One region of the Arthrobacter sp. SLBN-100 genome, then DNA from elsewhere that is predicted to be linked to it. Evidence: predicted binding sites of a transcription regulator. Region 1 holds the regulator's gene; the other holds the start of a gene.

What was found. The regulator HspR, encoded in region 1, represses chaperone genes until heat shock. The targets are predictions, from matches to a motif close to AAGTTGAGTCNNNNNGACTCAACTT.
Region 2: a site for HspR is predicted at 1,655-1,679, ahead of clpB (ATP-dependent chaperone ClpB). Genes of this name have one in related genera too.

Annotation. Positions count from the first base shown of each region.
Region 1 covers NZ_VFMY01000001.1:2,556,461-2,561,625, reverse strand. Annotated here, with positions in the region: gene grpE (nucleotide exchange factor GrpE) at 1-607, shown strand, start outside; gene FBY31_RS11940 (DnaJ C-terminal domain-containing protein) at 781-1,752, shown strand; gene FBY31_RS11935 (heat shock protein transcriptional repressor HspR) at 1,766-2,191, shown strand; gene FBY31_RS11930 (hypothetical protein) at 2,357-2,743, shown strand; gene FBY31_RS11925 (aldehyde dehydrogenase family protein) at 2,784-4,193, opposite strand; gene FBY31_RS11920 (alpha/beta fold hydrolase) at 4,385-5,165, opposite strand, start outside.
Region 2 covers NZ_VFMY01000001.1:2,443,355-2,448,519, forward strand. Annotated here, with positions in the region: gene clpB (ATP-dependent chaperone ClpB) at 1-1,622, opposite strand, end outside; gene FBY31_RS11425 (YciI family protein) at 1,863-2,198, shown strand; gene FBY31_RS11430 (sulfate/molybdate ABC transporter ATP-binding protein) at 2,367-3,440, opposite strand; gene FBY31_RS11435 (ABC transporter permease) at 3,437-4,294, opposite strand; gene modA (molybdate ABC transporter substrate-binding protein) at 4,294-5,034, opposite strand; gene FBY31_RS11445 (TOBE domain-containing protein) at 5,091-5,165, opposite strand, start outside.

The DNA.
Region 1 (5,165 bases):
TGACCCGGTGACCGGCCAGGCCCGGCACCCCGAGGGCGGTCACGCTGAAGACGGCAGCACCGCCCCGGGCGCCGGTCCCGGTTCCGAGGATTCCGACGGCGACGCACTGGCCCAGGCTGCTGAGATCCTCAACGGCATGGAAGTGCCGGCTGAGGAATCCGTTGCCCAGGGGGTTGCGGCAGGGACAAGCAGCGCTGAGGCGGCCGAGCTGAAGAACGACCTCCTCCGCCTGCAGGCCGAGTACGTCAACTACCGCAAGCGCGTTGAACGCGATCGGGCCGTGGCAGGGGAGATGGCCGTCATCGGCGTCCTGAACTCGCTGCTGCCGGTCCTGGACGATATCGACGCAGCCCGCCAGCACGGCGACCTCACGGACGGTCCGTTCGCCGCGATCGCCACCAAGCTGGAGAATGCGCTGAAGACCTACGGCCTGGTACGCATCGATGAGACCGGTGTGGAGTTCGACCCCACCATCCACGAGGCCCTCATCCAGCAGCCCGGCCAGGACATCGAAGTTGACACCGTCAGCCAGGTGCTCCGCTCCGGCTACAAGTCAGCCGAACGTGTCCTCCGCGCAGCCCAGGTGATTGTGGCCGTCCCGGCGTAGTCACCTACAGCCTCCGCGGATGAGGGGGCCCCGCCCCTACGCGTGGCGGCTTTTGTCCTACGGACCAAGCCGCCACGCTCCGGCAGGCCCGATGCCACTCCCGGGCCCCCTCATCCGCTCCGGCTGAGCGGTAATGTCGCCTTAACGCTTTTGTACTTTGAAAGGAAACGCCATTGGCTAGCCAGGATTGGGTGGACAAGGATTTTTACAAGATCCTTGGTGTTGCCAAGGACGCTTCCGACGCCGACATCAAGAAGGCCTACCGGAAGCTTGCGCGGCAGCACCACCCTGATACGAATGCGGGGAACACTGCTTCCGAGAAGAAGTTCAAGGACATCTCCGAGGCCTACTCAGTGCTCTCCGATCCCGAAGAGCGCCAGCAGTATGACGCGATCCGTGCCATGGGAAGCGGCGCGCGTTTTGCTCCCGGCGGGGCCGGTGCCGGCAGTGCCGGGTTCGAGGACATGTTCGGCGGCCTGTTCACCGGCAACACCGGGCGGCACGCGGGCGGGTTCAACCCGTCCAGCGGCGGCATTCCACCCGAGTTCGCCGACCTGTTCGGCGGCGGCTTTGGGCAAACGGGCTTCCAGCGCGCCCCGCAAAAGGGCGCGGACCGCACAGCGTCCACCAGTATTTCGTTCGCCGGGTCCATCCGCGGCACCGCCATCGGACTGCGCGAGCCGAGCGGTGAGGTCATCGATGTCCGCATCCCTGCCGGCATCAAGGACGGCCAGAAGGTCCGCGTGCGCGGCAAGGGCCAGCCCGGTGCTGCCGGAAGCGGCGACCTGGTGGTGACCGTCTCGGTGCAGCCACACCAGTTCTACACGCGCGACGGCGACAACCTCCGCATCCACGTACCGGTCACCTTCCCGGAAGCTGCTTTGGGCGCCGACGTCGAAGTGCCCACTATCGAGGGCGAAAAGGTGCGTGTCCGCGTGCCGGCCGGGACGCCGTCGGGCCGTACGCTGCGGGTAAAGGGCAAAGGCGTGAAGACGTCCAAGGGGACCGGCGACCTGCTGGTGACCATCGACGTCGCCGTTCCCAAGAACCTGAACAAGGAAGCCGAAGCCGCGGTCAAGGCGTTTGCCGAAGCCACCTCCGGAGCCGACGTCCGAGAGGGCCTGGCCGCCAAGGCCCGGCTTTAGCAGCGGGTGAGCCGTGGACATCAACTCCGACCAGCCGATCTTTGTGATCTCGGTGGCGGCTGAACTGGCGGACATGCACCCCCAGACGCTGCGGCAATATGACCGGCTGGGCATCGTTTCCCCCAGCCGTGCGCCCGGCAAGTCCCGCCGCTACTCGCAACGGGACGTGAACATGCTGCGCGAGGTGCAGCGGCTGTCCCAGGAAGGCGTCTCGCTCGAAGGCATCAAGCGGATCCTGGAACTCGAAAACCAGGTGGCCGCCCTGCAGCGCCGGGTTTCGGAACTCGCCGAGGAACTCAGCCGGCGCCCGCAGCCGTTCGATTCCCGGATCTTCGCGGCGGGCGCGGCAGGCGACGTGGTGAGCCTGGTCCGCGGCCAGCGCCCCCGGCCGCGGTCGCAGGCTGTGGTGCTGTGGCGGCCACGGGCCATTGGGCAATAGGTGCCGGCTTAAGCGGGCCGGCCGAAATTAGAGTACCTACTACTCGTGACGGTCCCGCCCCCGGAAACTTAAATGGAACCACTGCTGGATCAGCAGCAGTGGTTCCAAGTTTCTGGGGGTTTTGATGTTTGATGCTCAAAGCAAGGCCCGGCCGTGAGCCCGGGCATGGAGGCGGTGGCCGCGTTCAGCGGCTCCATTCCCGGCCAGATCCTGCTGGCGCTCGGCCAGACGGTGGTGGTGGTCTGTGTGTGCTTCGACATGGTGCGCGCCCTGTCCGTGCCCCGGTCCCACCGGCGCTACGTTGCCAGCACGGTTTTCCGGACCCTCGCCATTCCGTCCATCATCGCCAACGGGCTGACCGTCCTGATTGCCCTGGTGCTGGCGTCCTGGATTGATGTGGTGATGGGCATGTTCGTGCTGATGGCCATCATCTTCCGCCTGCACCACGACAAGGACGAGGACAACTGGTGGAAGGGCAAGGGCAAGAAGCTCGCCCGGTGGGCCCGCAGCCAGCTCTCCGGCCGGACCGTCGCCGCCCCTGCAATGGGGTAGCCCCGTAATTGGCGGGGGCAGCGACGCCGGGGTGTGGTGCTTATCCGCTAATGACCTGCGGTACGCCGAGGGCTTTGCGTCCTTCGACGCCGAACTCAAGGCCGTAACCGGACTGCTTGGCGCCGCCGAACGGGACCCGCGGGTCCACAGCCCCGTGCTTGTTGATCCAGACGGTGCCGGCCTGGAGTCGCGCTGCCACTTCGCGGGCGGCGGGGAGGTTCGCGGACCAGACTGAGGCGCCAAGTCCGACGTCGAGCGCGTTCGCCTTCTCCACGGCCTCGTCCACGGTGCTGTAGCGGATGATGGGCAGGGCGGGACCGAACTGTTCCTCAGCCACAAGCGGGTTGTCGTCGTCGATATCCGCCACCAGGGTGGTGGGGTAGAAGTAGCCGGGCCGGGCGGTATCGGGGTTTCCGCCGAGCAGGATACGCGCGCCTGATTCCTTGGCGGCGTCCACCAGGTTGGCGACGATGCTGTACTGGGCTTTGTTCTGCAGCGGGCCCAGGACGTTGTTCTCGTCGAGGCCGTTGCCCATGGGCATGGCCGCGGCGACCTTGGTGAGTTCTTCGCAGACGGCATCGTAGATGTCATCGTGGACGTAGAGGCGCTTCAGGGCCGCGCAGGTCTGGCCGGTGTTGATGAAGGCGCCCCAGAAAAGCCCTTCGGCGATCGCCTTGGGGTCGGCGTCGGGCAGGACGATGCCGGCGTCGTTCCCGCCCAACTCGAGGGTGAGCCGCTTGACGGTGTCCGCGGAGGACCGGATGATGGCCTTGCCCGTGGCGGTGGAGCCCGTAAACATGACCTTTCCGACCGCCGGGTGTTCGGCGAGGCGGGCGCCTACGTCCCGGCCCCCGGAAACCACGGACAGCAGGCCTTCGGGCAGTTCTTCGTTGATAACTGATACCAGCGCCAGGACGCTCAGCGGCGTGTATTCAGACGGCTTGACCACTACCGCGTTTCCCATCCGAAGTGCGGGAGCGATCTGCCAGATGGTGATCATCATGGGCCAGTTCCAGGGGCCGATGGCACCCACGACGCCGATGGGCTTGTAGTGCAGTTCGGCGTACGTTTCGCCGTCGTCCACGAGTGTTTCCGGCTCCAGCGGGGTAGTGGCCGCGGTGCGCAGCCAGGCGGCGCATGCCCCGACTTCAAAGCGGGCGTTGGGGCCATTGAGGGGTTTGCCCTGCTCACGGGAGAGCAGGCGGGCGAGCTCCTCGGCGGAGCGTTCGACGGCGTCGGCTGCTTTGAGCAGGGCGGCCGACCTGCCCTCGTGGCCCAAGGCAGCCCAGGCCGGCTGCGTTGCCTGGGCGGCGGCAACGGCCTGTTCCAGGTATTCAAGGGTGTGGATGGGCGCCTCGCCAACAGTTTCGCCGGTGGCCGGGTCGGGGATGGTCCGGGTAGGGCCGGACGTGGGGGTTATCGACGCAAGAAGCGCATCATAGGTTTCCAAGAGATACTCCACTCCGAGTAGCAAACGCGCGAGCCGGATGACCGGCGGGTTGCTCCCAGTCTGCGTTACCTGCCGGCCGGTTCTCTTGTCTTTTCGCGCAGGACCCTTGACGTTGAGGGAACGCCGATTGCGGTGGCTACCCGCTGCGGCAGCTGAGGGGCTTTCGTGTGCCCGGCTCCCTGGTCAGGAAACTACGAGTGCGGGATCCTGAGGCAGAAGTCGCGGATCTCCGTATTGAATGCTTCCGGGTTTTCCAGATTGCTGACGTGCCCGGCTTCACGAATGACAGAAAGCCGTGCACCGGCGATGCCCTCATGCAACTGGTGCGCAACAGTAATGGGCGATCTTCCGTCCGATTCTCCCCACAGCAGCAGGGTGGGAACGGCTATTGTCGGCAGGATCTCACGGGTGTCCACGGCGGATGCCTTAGCCATCAGACGGAAGCCTGAGGGATGGAAGCCGCGCATGATGCCCGCCAGTTCCTCGAGGGCTTGCCGGCCAGGGGAGCGGCTGAACATCGATGGAAGGTACTTTGCCACAAAGTCGTCCGGCGGCAGCGAGGCATCACGAAGGCAAGCGTCAAGGCGCTGTTGGGGAAGCGGATCGCGAAGGGAGCCTTTCCAGCCGGCATATGTGTCGGCCAGGACCAGCGACTCCACGAACGACGGGTGGCGACGGTAGAACTCCTGCGCGAGGATTCCTCCCCAGGAAAGGCCAAGAATGTGTGCTCGCATGAGCCCGGCAGCACGGAGGCAGCCGGCAAGGCAATCTGCCCAATCCCCGAGTCCAAAGGGGCCGGGAGGATCGGAGGAGCGGCCTGCGCCGGGAGCATCCCAGGCAAACACCGTGAAGTCATCGGAGAGTTCTTCCAGTTGTGGCCGCCACATCCGTGAATCCAGGGAAAAGCCATGCAGCAGCACCAACGCCGGGCCCTTACCGGTCCGTTCGTAGGCAATCGAAAGACCGCTTACT
Region 2 (5,165 bases), 110 kb from region 1:
ATGTCGTCCGCGGTCACCTGTTCGGCCACCATCTGCCCGGATTTGTCCGTGACGGCGGCTTCGGCTTCCGCGGCAGCATTCAGCTCACGCTCCAGGGCGGGGATCTCACCGTAGAGAATCCGTGACGCCGTCTCCAGGTCGCCTTCGCGCTGTGCCTTGTCCGCCGTGGAGCGCAATTCGTCCAGCTTTGCCTTGAGGTCGCCCACCCGGTTGAGGCCCGCCTTTTCGGCCTCCCAGCGGGCGTTCAGGGCTGCCAGCTGCTCTTCCTTGTCCGCCTTGTCCGCACGGAGCGCCGCGAGGCGTTCCACGGAGGCTGCGTCCGTCTCCCCCTCCAGGGCCAGCTCCTCCATGGTGAGCCGGTCGACGGCGCGGCGGAGCTGATCGATTTCCTCGGGGGCAGAGTCGATCTCCATCCGCAATCGGGACGCGGCTTCATCCACCAGGTCGATGGCCTTGTCCGGCAGTTGGCGGCCGGAAATGTAGCGGTTGGACAGGGTTGCTGCGGCCACCAGTGCCGAGTCGGCAATAGTCACCTTATGGTGCGCCTCGTAGCGCTCCTTCAGGCCGCGGAGAATGCCGATGGTGTCCTCAACGCTGGGCTCCCCCACATACACCTGCTGGAAACGGCGTTCGAGGGCCGCATCCTTCTCGATGTTCTCGCGGTATTCGTCCAGCGTGGTGGCACCGATCAGCCGCAACTCACCGCGGGCCAGCATGGGCTTGAGCATGTTGCCCGCGTCCATCGAGGAATCACCGGTGGCGCCGGCCCCTACAACGGTGTGGATCTCGTCGATGAAGGTGACGATCTGACCCTCGGAGCCCTTGATCTCCTCCAGGACAGCCTTGAGCCGCTCCTCGAACTCACCGCGGTACTTCGCACCCGCAACCATGGAGCCGAGGTCCAGGGAGATCAGCGTCTTGCCACGCAGGCTTTCCGGGACGTCGCCCGCCACCATGCGCTGGGCCAGCCCCTCCACGACGGCCGTCTTACCCACGCCCGGTTCACCGATGAGCACCGGGTTGTTCTTGGTGCGGCGGCTCAGGACCTGGACGACGCGCCGGATTTCAGAGTCCCGGCCGATCACAGGGTCCAGCTTGCCGGCACGGGCCATGGCGGTGAGATCAGTGCCGAACTTTTCCAAGGACTGGAAGGTGTTCTCCGGGTCGGGGCTGGTGACCTTCCGGTCCCCGCGGACACCCGGCAAGGCGGCGAGCAGGGCCTCATGGGAGGCGCCGGCGTCGCGCAGCACCCGGGCCGCGGCATCATTTCCGCCGGAGAGGCCGAGGAGGAGGACCTCGGTGGAGACGAACGTATCGCCAAGCCGGTCGGCTTCCTCCTTGGCGTTCTGGATCGCCTGCAGTGCAGGCCGGGAGAGCTGCGCCTGCTGGCTGGAGCCGCCGGAGGTAGCCGGCAGAGCCTTGATGGCACTGCTGGCCTGGACGCTGACCGCATCCGGGTCGGCGCCGGTGGCGCGCAGAAGCGCCACCGCGACCCCCTCACGCTGGTCCATCAGCGCCTTGAGCAGGTGGGCGGGTTCCACCTGCGGGTTGCCGGCCGTGGAGGCGTTCATGGCCGCAGCCGAGAGAGCCTCCTGGCTCTTGGTGGTGAATTTGACGTCCAAAGAGAGCTCCTTTCGGGGTTGCCCGGATTCTTGGGTTGAGTCTACTACGCTCAACTTTAATTTGATGCCGCTTCTGTTGGCTGTTTGCCTAAAGCGAAACACTTCGCTAACACCAGCGATAGAGGCGACTGACCCTGTTGGACTGGCACCATTGCGGTTCCCCTTCGGCGCCGGTCGCCCTAGGATCACCTTGTGACCGGGGCGGATGGTGCCGCCGGCAGACGGGAGACAGGACAGGCAATGAAGAAATTTGTTGTTCTCTACATCGCAGCTCAATCAGCGCAGGCGCAAATGGCCGAGAGCTCGCCGGAAGCCGCCCAGGAGGGGATGAAGGCCTGGATGGCTTGGGCTGAGCGGGTCGGCGAAGGCATGGTGGACCTGGGGAACCCGCTCGGGGCCGGCAGGGACATCAATGCAACCGGCTCGTCAGAGACCAATACCGGGGTGTCCGGTTACACGATCCTCCAGGCCGAGGATCTGGACAGCGCCCAGGCATTGCTGGAGGGGCACCCGCACCTCATGATGCCTGGCGCGAGCATCCAGGTGTACGAATCCCTCGACCTGCCGGGCATGTAAACCTTCGGCACATCAAGTCAACAGGACCGCAAAGCAACCGGCGGGTGATTCCCCCCAGACGCCGCCCGCCGGTTGCTTTATCCGCCCCGCGCCGATTTTACCGGGCTTTGCGATGGTTGTCACTAGATGTGACTAATTCTGTAAATGTCGCCTGCCCGGCCTGCCTGCTCAAGCCGGGTAGACAGTGACCGACGTTGCTTTCACCACGAAGTGCACGGCGAGGCCCGGGGCGAGTCCCAGGTCTGCCGAAGCGGCGGGAGTGATGTCGGCAGCGAGGCTTCCTGCCCTGACCCGGATGAAATCACCGTGCGGTTCAAGATCGGTGATTGCCACCTTGAATGAATTGCGGGGGCTGCCATGCGCGTCATCAAGGAACACGGACACGGCCGACGGCGGGAACACGGCCACCGCTGCCGCGTTCCCTTCGGCTGCGGGAGAGTTGCCATCCACCCGCCGGCCCTCCACATGGCCGGAAACAGACCAGCCCTCCGCAGTCCTGATCCCGTCGCCGGCGAGGGTCCCGGGCACCAGGTTCAACCCCGCCAGCCCTGCTGAGAACCTGCTGCGGGGCCGCTGGAGCACTTCCCGGGTGGGGCCCTCCTCCGTAATCCTGCCGTTCTCGAGAATGACAACGCGGTCGGCCAGCATCAGGGCGTCCAGGACGTCATGGGTGATGATGATCGCCTGCCGGTCGGCGAGGACCCGCTTGAGCAGGCGGCGCAGGAGCGGCGCCGAGTGGATGTCCAGCGCCGCCATGGGCTCGTCCAGGAGAAGCAGCCCGGGATCCGCGGCGAGCGCCCGGGCAATGGCAACACGCTGGGCCTGGCCGCCGGAGAGCCCTTCGGGACGCCTGGCCTGAAGATCAAGGGCTTCCACCTCGGCGAGCCAGCCCAACGCGTCTGCTTTGGCCTGTTTCCTCGATGCACCTGCACTGCGCGGCCCGAAAGCCACGTTGTCCACTGCGCTAAGGTGCGGGAACAGCAGGGGCTCCTGGGCGAGCAGCGCAGTGCCCCGGTGATGCGGGGGCGTCCACGTGCCCCGGCCGGCCGAGAGCTCGAACAGGGTCCGCCCGTTGAGCTCGCCCCGGCCGCTGTCGGGCCGAAGCAGGCCTGCGATCACGGACAGCAGCGTGGATTTGCCCGCGCCGTTCGGGCCCATCACGGCCACCGTCTCGGTGGGTCCCAGCGCCAGGGCCACATCGAATCCCCGCGCGGCCACGGCTGCCTCAAGCGCAAACGTCACGGGCCGTCCCTTCCCGCTGCCGCAGCCGTCGTCGTCCGTTGGGTCCAGAAAGCCGCGCCTTCGCCGGCTGGCCGCCGGTAGGCGAGTGCCACCACGCCGACTGCCACGGCCATCAGCACCAGGGAAAGGGCAACGGCGGCGTCCGGGTCTGTTTCACGCTGCAGGTAGATTTCCAGCGGCAGGGTCCGGGTCACCCCTTGGAGGCTGCCCGCGAAAGTCAGCGTGGCACCGAATTCACCGAGGCTTCGGGCGAAGGACAGTACCGCTCCGGAGGCCAGCCCGGGCAGCACCAGCGGCAGCGTGACCCGGCGGAAAACCCGGCCGGGCGAGGCCCCCAGGGTCGCCGCCACCGCTTCATACCGTTCACCCCCGGTCCGCAGCGCACCCTCCAGGCTGACCACGAGGAACGGCAAGGCCACAAACGTCTGTGCCAGGACCACGGCGGTGGTGGAAAAGGCAATCTGCAGGCCCAGGATCTCGAGACTCCGGCCCAGGAGGCCCTGGCGGCCAAAGGTGTAGAGGAGTGCGATGCCGCCCACCACCGGCGGCAGCACCAGCGGGAGCAGCACCAGGGAGCGCAGGAGGCCCTGCAGCCGGAACCTGCCCCGGGCCAGGACCAGGGCCAACGGCACCCCAAGGACGATGCACAGAACCGTACTGGCCGCAGAGGTGCGCAGGCTCAGGCCCAGGGCCGACAACGCCGGGGCCGAGGTGACCAGGGGAAGGAAGTCCGCCCACTTCACCCTGGCAAGCATCGCGAACAGAGGCAGGATCACCAGCAACGCGGCAAGGACCGCCACCATGTAGGTCCAGCGCGGAATGCCCCGGTAGGCGTGGCTCACGTCGTGCCGCATCAAGGCCGGCTACTGCCAAAACCGGCTTCTGCCAGCACCTGTTGGCCTTCCGGGCCGGTCACGAGGTCCAGGAAGGCTTGCGCGGCAACGCTGTTCCTGCCGTTAGCCAGCGCTGCGATGGGGTAGCTGTTGACGGCAGCTGCAGCTTCAGGGAAGGGCACGGCTTCCACCTTTCCTGCTGCTGACGTGACGTCGGTGACGTAGACCAGCCCGGCGTCCGCTTCACCGGAGATGACCTTTCCGAGCACGTCCGTCACGGAGTTTTCCTCGCTGACCGGGAACAGGTCCGTTCCCGTTTGGTGTTCGACGGCGGCCGTGGCGGCCCCGCAGGGGACCTGCTGCGCACACTGGACCAGCCTTATTCCGGGTTTTGCGAGGTCGGCGAAGGAACGGATGCCTGCCGGATTCCCCCGCGGGACGGCAATGGCGAGGGTGTTGGTGGCGAAAATGCGCGGTTCACCGTCCACCAGGCCTGCCTGCTGCAGCTTGTCCATATTCTTGGTGTCCGCTGCGGCGAAGACGTCCACCGGGGCACCCTGGCTGATTTGGGTGGCCAGGTCAGCCGAGCCGGCGAAGCTGAGGGTCACGGTGCTGCCCGGGTGCCCGGCTTCGTAGGTCTTTGCCAGCTCGGTGAAGCTGGCTTTGAGGGAAGCGGCGGCGAACACAGTCAGGGTTTGCCCGGCGCCGCTGCTTCCGGCGGATGAGCCACCGGCAGTAGAGCATCCGGCCAGCCCGGCCATCAAGGAGATGGCCAACAGCCCGGTGAGTCTTTGGCTCGTCGTCAACAGCACCTTGTTCACAGCGCCTTCCCCTGCGGTGTTTCGATGATCACGGTGGTGGCCTTGACCACGGCGGTGGCCACGGAGCCGGG